DNA from 3 places in the Paenibacillus sp. FSL H8-0259 genome. Region 2 is predicted to be linked to each of the others. Evidence: predicted binding sites of a transcription regulator. Region 2 holds the regulator's gene; each other region holds the start of a gene.

Region 1 (3,281 bases), 390 kb from region 2:
GAATCCGCCGGAAGCTTCTTGATCAGATTCACAAGCGTGACGAACACCGCATCCCGGCTGCTGCATACCTCGCGCTGGAGCGTAACCAGGGAGAGCATGCTGCTGAGATTGCCGCCCGCTTCCTGATATTGGTCTTTGACAAAGGCGGTGACGCCGTCATATAATTCTTTCTCCTCTAAAGAGAGGGTAAGCGGGATATTGCGCACTTTGCGCTTCGTGAAGTTCACGGGACCCTCGCCGCGGCGGTTGCGGATCATCACCTTGGAGAGCTCGCCCCTCAGCTGGACTTCGTTCTTCGGCTGGCGTTTATCGACCACGAAATTGGTGGCAAAATCCCCCTGATTCCCGAGCTGTCCCGGCTTCAGTAATGTGATCAGATTGAACAGCTCGCCGAGATCATTCTGCACGGGAGTGGCGGTGAGCAGCAGGCAGTACTTCTTGCGCAGCTGCTGTACGAACAGATAGTTTGTTGATTTCTTATTCTTCAGCTTATGGGCCTCGTCGATAATCAGCATGTCGAATTCCTGGCTCAGCAGCATCTCCTTGTGCGGATCACGCTTCGCCGTATCCATGGAGGCGACAACAATATCGTTGCCCCAGGAGTAAGCTTTCTTCTGTGCCACGGCTGAAATACCGAATTTACTGTTCAGCTCGCGCACCCACTGCAGGACCAGAGACGCAGGGACAAGGATCAGAACTTTACTTACGAGCCCGCGCACCAGATATTCCTTGAGGATCAGTCCGGCTTCTATCGTCTTGCCTAGCCCTACTTCGTCTGCCAGAATGGCCCGGCCTGACATTTCAAACAGCACCTTATGGGCGGTATCCAGCTGGTGGGGGAGCGGGGATAACCCGGACAGATGCTTCAGACACTGCAGCTCATCGAAGCTCGTAACGAGTCCCGATTGCTCTCCTTGTATGGCCAGCCGGGATAATCTCCAGTCTCCCCAGGGTCCGCCTTTATCGAGCTTCGACTCCAGGTCCTGCAGCCAGTTACGCTCAAAGGACAGAGGAACAGGCAGCAGCGGGGCAGGCGTACTTCCCCCTTGCGGCAAGGAATTGCGGAATAATTGCGTCATGTTGCAGCCTCCTCCGGCGCGGTTTCATATCGAAATGCGTAGCAGTAGTATGCGCGTAAAAGAGAGATTTCATAACCTGCTATCCTCCGGCTGCTGCCGTGGAGTAATCTTGCGGAGCCTTGCGGCGGTACTGCTGCTGGTGCTGCGGCGGCTTCGGCGGATCTTGAATATCCGTGGCGGAATCTGTCTTCCGGGCCCGGAAGCTTATCAATCTGGAACCTGTAAAAAAGCGAGAAAGAGGGAGAAAATCCACTATCTTTTACCGTTTTTCCGAAATTCCCGCCATGGGCCGCTTTTTTGGAAAAAGAACTCTGATACAATATGTGGTATAGTTGAAAAGCTGATGTATACAATATATTGTTACAAAAGCTTGAAAATTTGATTATTCGCGGGTTTTTGCGGTTATTTGTTATTGACAAGAGGAACTTCCGCTGTACATGCAGGCTGCGGCTACCCTGCCGCTGGAAGTTCTTGTTGTGGGTTACAAAAAGTCTAAGCCCACACCAAGGAACGGAAGTATTACCTATCAATCATCCGGGAGGTTTTTCTATTGAGTACAGTGGAACGCAAGCAGCGTCTTGAGGGGCTGAGTGAGAAAATATTTTTGGACCGTTATGCCTGGAAGGACGCGGACAGCAATAATGCCAAGGTAGGCGATGTGGTGCTTGTCCTGACGAAGGATGATCCGAAATTTCCAACCAAGGAGGTTGGCGAGATTGTTGAGCGCACCGGCCGGATTGTTACGGTGAAGACCCGCAGCGGTGAACTCGTGCAATCGGATGTGGAGAAGCTGACACTGAATATTGAGAAGACCCCGGAGGAAATGTGGGACCGTCTTGCGGCAGCCATGGCTTCCGTAGAGCAGACTCCCGAGCTTCAGGAAGAGTGGACAGGCAAGTTCCGCTCTATTCTTGATGACTGGAAGCTGGTACCGGGCGGTCGGATTGCGGCAGGTGCCGGAGCAAGCGAGGAGCTTACGCTGTTCAACTGTTATGTTGTTCCTTCCCCGAAAGACAGCCGCGGGGGCATCATGCAGACGCTCTCCGAAATGACCGAGATTATGGCCCGCGGCGGCGGTGTAGGTATTAACTTATCCTCGCTGCGCCCGCGCCGCGCGATTGTAAGAGGCGTGAACGGATCATCCAGCGGCTCAGTGTCCTGGGGCGGTCTTTTCAGCTATACGACCGGACTGATTGAGCAAGGCGGAAGCCGCCGCGGCGCGCTGATGCTGATGATTAATGACTGGCATCCGGATGTGGTGGACTTCATTACCGTGAAGCAGACGATGGGTCAGGTAACCAATGCCAACCTGTCGGTATGCGTGAGCAATGCCTTCATGAAAGCCGTCAAGGAGGATCTGGACTGGGAGCTGGTCTTCCCGGATACCACCGATCCGGATTACGATACAATCTGGGACGGCGATCTGGATAAATGGAAAGCAGACGGCCGCCGCGTCATTCCTTACCGTACCGTAAGAGCACGCGATGTGTGGCATACGATTATCGAATCGGCCTGGAAGTCGGCTGAGCCGGGTGTAGTGTTCATGGAATATTACAACCAGATGTCCAACAGCTGGTATTTCAACCCGATCATCTGCACCAATCCATGCGGTGAGCAGGGTCTGCCGGGCTGGGGCGTGTGCAATCTGTCGGCCGTCAACCTCTCCAAGTTCTACGATGCGGAGAATCACGACGTGGACTGGGCAGATCTGGCGACAACGACCCGCTATTCCGTGCGTTTCCTGGACAATGTCATCGACAAGACACCGTATCATTTCCCGGAAAATGAAGCCAACCAGAAGCTCGAACGCCGCGTAGGACTCGGCACAATGGGATTGGCTGAGCTGATGATCAAGCTGAATATCCGTTACGGCAGCCCGGAATCCCTGGAGTTCCTGGACAAGCTCTACGGCTTCATGGCGCGCGAAGCTTATCTGGCTTCTGCTGAGATCGCTGGCGAGAAGGGTTCTTTCCAGGCTTTTGATACCGATAAATATCTGCAGAGCGGCTTCATGCGTAATATCACCGAGGTCTATCCGGAAGTCGGCGAATCCATCCGTAAGCACGGCATGCGCAACGTTACAGTGATTACCCAGGCACCTACAGGTAGTACTGGAACCATGGTCGGCACTTCGACCGGTATCGAGCCTTATTTCGCATTCAAATATTACCGCCAGAGCCGTCTGGGCTATGACGAGCAGTT
Region 2 (3,281 bases):
CTTTAAGGTGATCGCATGGCAGCTTTTATCCCGCAACAATTCCTTGGTTGCATCCAGTAGTTGCCGGATGGTCTGCTTCCGGCGATCTGAGTTCTTCATGGCGATTCTCCTCCTTCGTTCTGCTTTGACTTTAATTTATCATGATTATACATACCGACCATCGGTTTGTAAATAGAAAAGGGGGCTCAGATACCCGAGACAAATAAAAAAGAACAGCAGCTCTGCCGTTCTTGGGGATAATCAAGCCATTCTACTCTCAGGCCTAATCTGTATATCTCGCCATTATATATGTACTGTAATATTTGCCGTCTGACAGGATACGGTCCTTCTTCAGTATCCCTTCAACTTCAAAACCAAGGCTTTGGTACAAGCGGATAGCCTTCTCATTGGTTTCCAGAACGCCGCTTAGAATGATTTTGGTTATTCCGTTTGCGTCAGCCCAGGAAATGGACGCCTGCAGAAGGTTTTTACCTACTCCGAAGCCCCAATATTGTTTCAAGACTCCTACCCCAAATTCCACCTTGTGCTTAAACCGCTGAAGATCATGTCCTTCACACCGGGAATAGCCAATGATTCTGCCGTCCGCTTCCGCAACCAGACATATATTCCGCGGATGGTTCGTATCCCTCTCAATAATTGTTTCAAATCCGGCTTCATCAATAAAAGCTTCTCCCGGCACCCGGTCCATATGCTCGGTCTCCCCGTCAAGCTGAAGCCTTACCCCGGACAGAGACTTCGCATCTGCCTTAACTGCTGAACGGATCGTGTAGTTTAAACCTTTGACAAGGTATTCCTGATTATCAATGATCATGGAATTACTCCCTTCTTAAAGAATCATTGACTAGCCGCGAAGAGTACACTGCGTGGAAACTATCCTTGAGTAAAGGCTGGTGCACCCCAGCCCCTCTTCATCAAATCGCAATTTGAAAATGAATCGGCTATCCAATCGTGATCTATTCGTTAGTAATTTGTATCGTTTCATCGGTGATTGTTCTTCCATCGCTCCCTAATGCTTGGATGGCAATTCGATGATTAATGACATCCCAGATATATTCCAGGTTAGATTCCAACCATCTTCTCCATTTATATCGTAACCGACAAGTTCTCTCTCTCCCCAAGCTTCTGTGCCCGTTGGGACCGCCAAAAAAAAGAATCGTTTCAACGTTTGTAGCATTTACGGAAACATCCAGTTCGCCGCTGTTCTTCGGAACTATGTACCAACTATCTTTTTTGGGGAAATTAGTTTCAACATTCGATATTCCAGGTGTAGTATCACCCGCCTGGGAAGAGATGCTCCCTTGATTTATAGAAAAGTCCCCGGAGGAACATGCTGTAAGAACGAATAGATAATTTTTGATATCCGTCTACAGCTATATATATGGTATGAAGAAACAACAAAAAAACGGCATCTCTGCCGTTTCTTCTGTGATGGACTCTCAGGGGCTCGAACCCTGGACAAATAGATTAAGAGTCTACTGCTCTACCAACTGAGCTAAGAGTCCGTAGTATGGTGGAGAATAGGGGGCTCGAACCCCTGACCTCATCGCTGCCAGCGATGCGCTCTCCCAGCTGAGCTAATTCCCCATACGCTTGATTTCGAATCACATTATGTATTCTGAAATCCATTTTGAGCGGTTCGCTCAAGTCGCTTTCAAGTTGTTATGTTTCGTAGGCGACTTCTATATAATACAGAAATTCAGCATCAGTGTCAACACTTTTATAAAATTAATTAATTTCTATGCAGAGGCGCTTCACACAGAGGCCAGCCTCACAATATCAAGGCTAGCCCCTTTATGCCAGGAATGGCACATTACCTCTTCACAAAGCCTCCTACAGCCCGTCCAGCTCCTCAGTCCCCTTAGAGAGCAGTCCCTTCAGTTCCTTCATAAACATGTTGATGTCCTTGAACTGACGGTACACGGACGCGAAGCGGACGTAAGCTACCTCATCTACAGGATAGAGCTGCTCCATGACCAGCTCGCCGATCTGGCGGCTCTCGATCTCGGCCAGGGCGATGCCGCGCAGGCTTTTCTCAACCTCGGATACGATGACTTCCAGACGCTCTACAGAAACGGGACGCTTCTCACAGGCGCGGATGAGGCCACGGAGGATTTTGTCACGGCTGAACTCTTCGCGGCTGCCGTCTTTTTTGATGACAATCAGCGGGGTCTCTTCAATCATTTCGAAGGTGGTGAAGCGGCGGCTGCACAGTTCGCATTCGCGCCTGCGGCGGATTGACTTATTCTCATTGGCTGGACGGGAGTCAAGCACTTTGGTATTGGTGTGATCACAGTAAGGGCATTTCATAAGCTTCATCACTTCCTCATAGTAAGAATGGGTATGCCCCGCTCCTGAAAACCCAGGCTACACGGGGATATGTTAATTTCCAGAAATCACCGTTTATTTGTTGTTATGAATATGGCAAGTCCGGCACATAATACAGTTACCAACCGATAGGAGGTGAACAGCAATGAGCCAAAACAACAGCTCCAATAACCTGGTAGCTCCAAATTCACGCGGTGCCTTGGAACAACTGAAATTCGAAGTTGCCCAAGAACTAGGTATCACCCTCTCCCCAGATGGATACCAAGGCAATAAAACTTCTTACGAAAACGGTTCGATCGGTGGTTACATCACTAAACGTCTTGTAACCCTGGCTGAACAGCAATTGGCAGGTCAATACAAATAACCTGTCTCCATAAGCTTGCCTAAAGAAGTATTGAACGGCCTCCGGGCCGTTTGATGCTTCTTTTTATGTCGGCACAAATGCAATATTTAAAGCAGAGCCTCAGAATTCACTGTAGAGCTCCGTGTATTGGTCATAATAATAAATGACGCGCTGTACATAATGACGGGTCTCGCCGAACGGGATATCCTTCACAGACGCTTCTGTTCCGTCCCACCGGCCTTCATCCAGCCAGCTCTGTACTTTGCCGGGTCCGGCATTATAGGCGGCTATAACCGCTGTCCGGTTGCCCTCAAACTGCCGCGAAAGCGTAGACAAATACCAGGTGCCCAGTTCGATATTGGAGGATGGCTCTTCTTTTAGCCGCTCAAGAGACACATCGGGAAGCTTGGCCTTTTCCAGCGCCCACTTGGCGGTATCCGGCATCAGCTGCATCAGTCCGAGTGCACCCTTTTTGGATTCGCGTCCGGTCTTGAAATTGGTCTCAACGCGGATAATTGACGCCACCAGGAACGGGTCCATCTCATAAGTAAGGCTGTGTTTGCGGATCTCATCTTTATAATGTATCGGATAAAACCACGACATCCAATTGGTA
Region 3 (3,281 bases), 3.8 Mb from region 2:
TCACGTCATCACGCAGCTGCTTCCAGTCCTCGGTTGTAGGAATGTAGATGCCCTCGAACAGCTCCTGCGCTCTTGCAGTAACCGGACGGTAGTCCGTGGTCAGGTAACGGTCGAAATACACGCCGGATGCATAATCCGATTCTGCGAAGCCATGGAAGGTCTCGCCAGTCTCCGCAGCGATCTGCATACTCTTTTCGATCGAATGGAAGTTCATCGTCATGAAGAAGGTCCGGGCGAAATCGCGGGCCTGCTCACTCTCATAAGCAATCTTGTTCTTGGCAAAGTAACCGTGCAGATTCATCACACCCAGGCCGACGGAGTGCATCTCTTTGTTCGCTTTAGCCACACCCGGAGCATTGGAGACCGTAGTCATATCGCTGACTGCAGTCAAGGCGAGCATGCCTTCATGAACGGATTCACGAATCTTGCCATGCTCCATCACATTCACAATGTTGAGGGAAGCCAGGTTGCAGCTGATATCACGGCGGATCGCGTCCTGCTCTCCATAGTTGTTAATCTCGGAAGTCTCCTGCAATTGGAAAATCTCGGTGCACAGGTTCGACATCTTGATCTGACCCACATTACGCAAGGCGTGGGCGTTATTGGCATTGCTCTTGTTCATAATATACGGATAGCCCGATTCGAGCTGGATCATGGCGATTTTGGTCAGCATGTCGCGTGCGCTCATGGCAACTTTCTTCTTCACGCGCGAATCAGCAAGCAGGGTATCGTACATCACGTCCAGATCCATATCATCCAGATGCGTTCCATACGCCTGATACACAGTATAAGGAGCGAATACATGCAGCGGCTGATTATCCTGAGCGAGCTTGTAGAAGCGGTTAGGCACGATCAGGCCGATAGACAACGTCTTCAGGCGTGTCCGTTCGTCGGCGTTGATCTTCTTGCTGTCCAAGAATTCTAGTACGTCCCAGCCAAAAATATTATAATAAGCCGCACCCGAACCCTTGCGCTGGCCCATTTGGTCCGCGTAGGAGAAGCCGTCTTCCATGAGCTTCAGGACAGGCATGATGCCCTTGGCAGCATCCTCGACGCCCTTAATCGTCTCGCCGCGCGAGCGCAGCTTGGACAGATTGACCGCAACACCGCCGCCGATCTTGGACAGCTGCATGCAGGTGTTCAGTACATAGTTGATCGAATTGAGCGAGTCGTCCATTTCCAGCAGGAAGCAGGAGACCATCTCACCACGGCGGCTCTTGCCGGCATTGAGGAAGGTCGGGGTAGCCGGCTGCAGGCGCTGCTCCATCATCGAGCGGGCCAGCGTGCGGGCTGTCTCCACGTTGCCGCGTCCCAGATGCAGGGCCACCACAGCTACGCGGTCCGGGTAATGCTCAAGGTATTGCTTACGGTCATTGCTTTTGACGGCATAGTCTGTGTAGAACTTGGAAGCCGCCATATAGGAAGGGAACTGGAAGTTATATTCGTGGGCAATCCGGTAGACGTCCTCCATCTCAGCTGCGGAATAACGGTCATACAGGTCCTCGTAGTAATCATTGGCAATCATATAATCGATCTTTGCTTTGGTTGTTGTGAAGGTCAGGCTGCGCCGCTCCACATCCCGCATGAACTCGGCTACCGCCTCCTGGTCCTTATCCAATTGGAAAAAGCCGCTTTCGTCTCTCTTCATCAACATGTTGTTCAGTTCAATATGCCGCAACCCGGTCCACCTCCTGTTTTATGCGCTGTACATCACCAAATGTTCCCGACAACTCAAACTTGCCGACCACCGGTACGTTGTAACGCTGTGCAATTAAATCTGCGCTGTGCGCGTATAGCTCACCCCAGTTTTTGTTGCCGCTCGCGGCGATGCCTTTGAGCCTGGAATGGTTCTTCTCTAAGAAAGAAGCTACCTTCTCTGGAATCTGTCCAAATCCGGTGGTGTATGTAACAAGCACGTAAGGCTCGTCGATCGTCATATGCTCTTCGATTTGAACAGCAGGAAGCTTCAGCTTATTGATGAACCTTCTAACGTTGCCGGTCTTGGAATCGTAAGCAATCAACATGGTCCCTAACCTCCTATAACATGTAGCTATTTCTACTTGACAAATGATGACGGGCAATTTCACTAGATTTATTGGCTTTTCTATTATATACACTATATTTAGTAACGTTTAATCATTTTACTACCATATATTGAAAAGTCAATAGACCCACAGGTCCTTCTAACCCCCTGATTTGCCTATGAAAAAGGGAGAAAACCACGCCCCGCCTGCATTCTATTCTCTTATAATTTATTAGTATTTTTTTTAAGCTTTTTTGTGCGCCGGTGTCCGGCGAGAATTGATCAATAGTGAAAGAAAAGCATTCATTACCCTCCTTCATGCCCGGCCCCTGTCAATCTATAATAAAAGAAAAGTTCCGATACAGAAGGAAGATAGGAGTAAATTCATGAATAATGCTGCTGCAAAGCAAGCCCCTGCGGGTTCTTTGAAAACGGTTCCGCCTGGAAAAACACGGATCAAACGCTGGGAATCTCCGCTCGCCGGCTATCTGTTTCTCTCTCCGTGGTTAATAGGTTTTTTCCTGCTGACCCTGGGGCCGATGATTATGTCCCTGTATTACTCGCTTACCGATTACTCGCTGCTGGAAGCACCGGAGTGGGTCGGATTTGCCAACTACACGAGAATCTTCACCCAGGATGATGTGTTTCCGTCTTCGCTGCGGATCACGATTACCTTCGTGCTGCTGACCGTGCCGCTGCGGCTGATGTTCGCCCTGGCGATTGCCATGCTGCTGAACCGCAAGATCAGGGGGATCAGCTTTTACCGGACGATGGTGTATTTCCCCTCATTGATCGGGACAAGTATCGCCGTATCGATTCTCTGGAAGAATATTTTCAGCCGCAACGGCTTCATTAATGACTTCCTGGGGATCTTCGGGATCAAGGGACCGGCATGGATTGCGGATCCGAAGTATGCACTGGGTACGCTGATCCTGCTGATGGTCTGGCAGTTCGGCTCGTCGATGATTATTTTCCTGGCCGGACTGAAGCAGATTCCGGGTGATCTGTACGAAGCGTCGTCTGTGGACGGAGCCAGCAAATTCCGCCAGTTCATCTCGATCACACTGCCGATGCTCTCACCGATCATTATGTTCAATGCCATTCAGACGATGATCAATACGTTCCAGATGTTCACCCAGGCATTTGTCATCACGAACGGCGGTCCGGTGAAATCTACGTTTGTTTACGTCATGTATCTGTATGAAGAAGCCTTTACCAAGTTCCACATGGGGTATGCCTCGGCGCTGGCCTGGGTGCT

Evidence for each region. The regulator NrdR, encoded in region 2, represses ribonucleotide reductase genes. The targets are predictions, from matches to a motif close to AACACNATATATNGTGTT.
Region 1: a site for NrdR is predicted at 1,426-1,443, ahead of NSU01_RS12635 (adenosylcobalamin-dependent ribonucleoside-diphosphate reductase). Genes of this name have one in related genera too.
Region 3: a site for NrdR is predicted at 2,113-2,130, ahead of nrdI (class Ib ribonucleoside-diphosphate reductase assembly flavoprotein NrdI). Genes of this name have one in related genera too.

Annotation. Positions count from the first base shown of each region.
Region 1 covers NZ_CP150147.1:3,004,501-3,007,781, forward strand. The annotation lists gene NSU01_RS12630 (SNF2-related protein) at 1-1,079, opposite strand, end outside; gene NSU01_RS12635 (adenosylcobalamin-dependent ribonucleoside-diphosphate reductase) at 1,630-3,281, shown strand, end outside.
Region 2 covers NZ_CP150147.1:2,612,221-2,615,501, reverse strand. The annotation lists gene NSU01_RS11020 (TetR/AcrR family transcriptional regulator) at 1-99, opposite strand, end outside; gene NSU01_RS11015 (GNAT family N-acetyltransferase) at 263-811, opposite strand; tRNA gene NSU01_RS11010 (tRNA-Lys) at 1,430-1,502, opposite strand; tRNA gene NSU01_RS11005 (tRNA-Ala) at 1,509-1,584, opposite strand; gene nrdR (transcriptional regulator NrdR) at 1,831-2,307, opposite strand; gene NSU01_RS10995 (alpha/beta-type small acid-soluble spore protein) at 2,471-2,689, shown strand; gene NSU01_RS10990 (lytic transglycosylase domain-containing protein) at 2,789-3,281, opposite strand, start outside.
Region 3 covers NZ_CP150147.1:6,387,969-6,391,249, reverse strand. The annotation lists gene nrdE (class 1b ribonucleoside-diphosphate reductase subunit alpha) at 1-1,678, opposite strand, end outside; gene nrdI (class Ib ribonucleoside-diphosphate reductase assembly flavoprotein NrdI) at 1,665-2,024, opposite strand; gene NSU01_RS27420 (sugar ABC transporter permease) at 2,410-3,281, shown strand, end outside.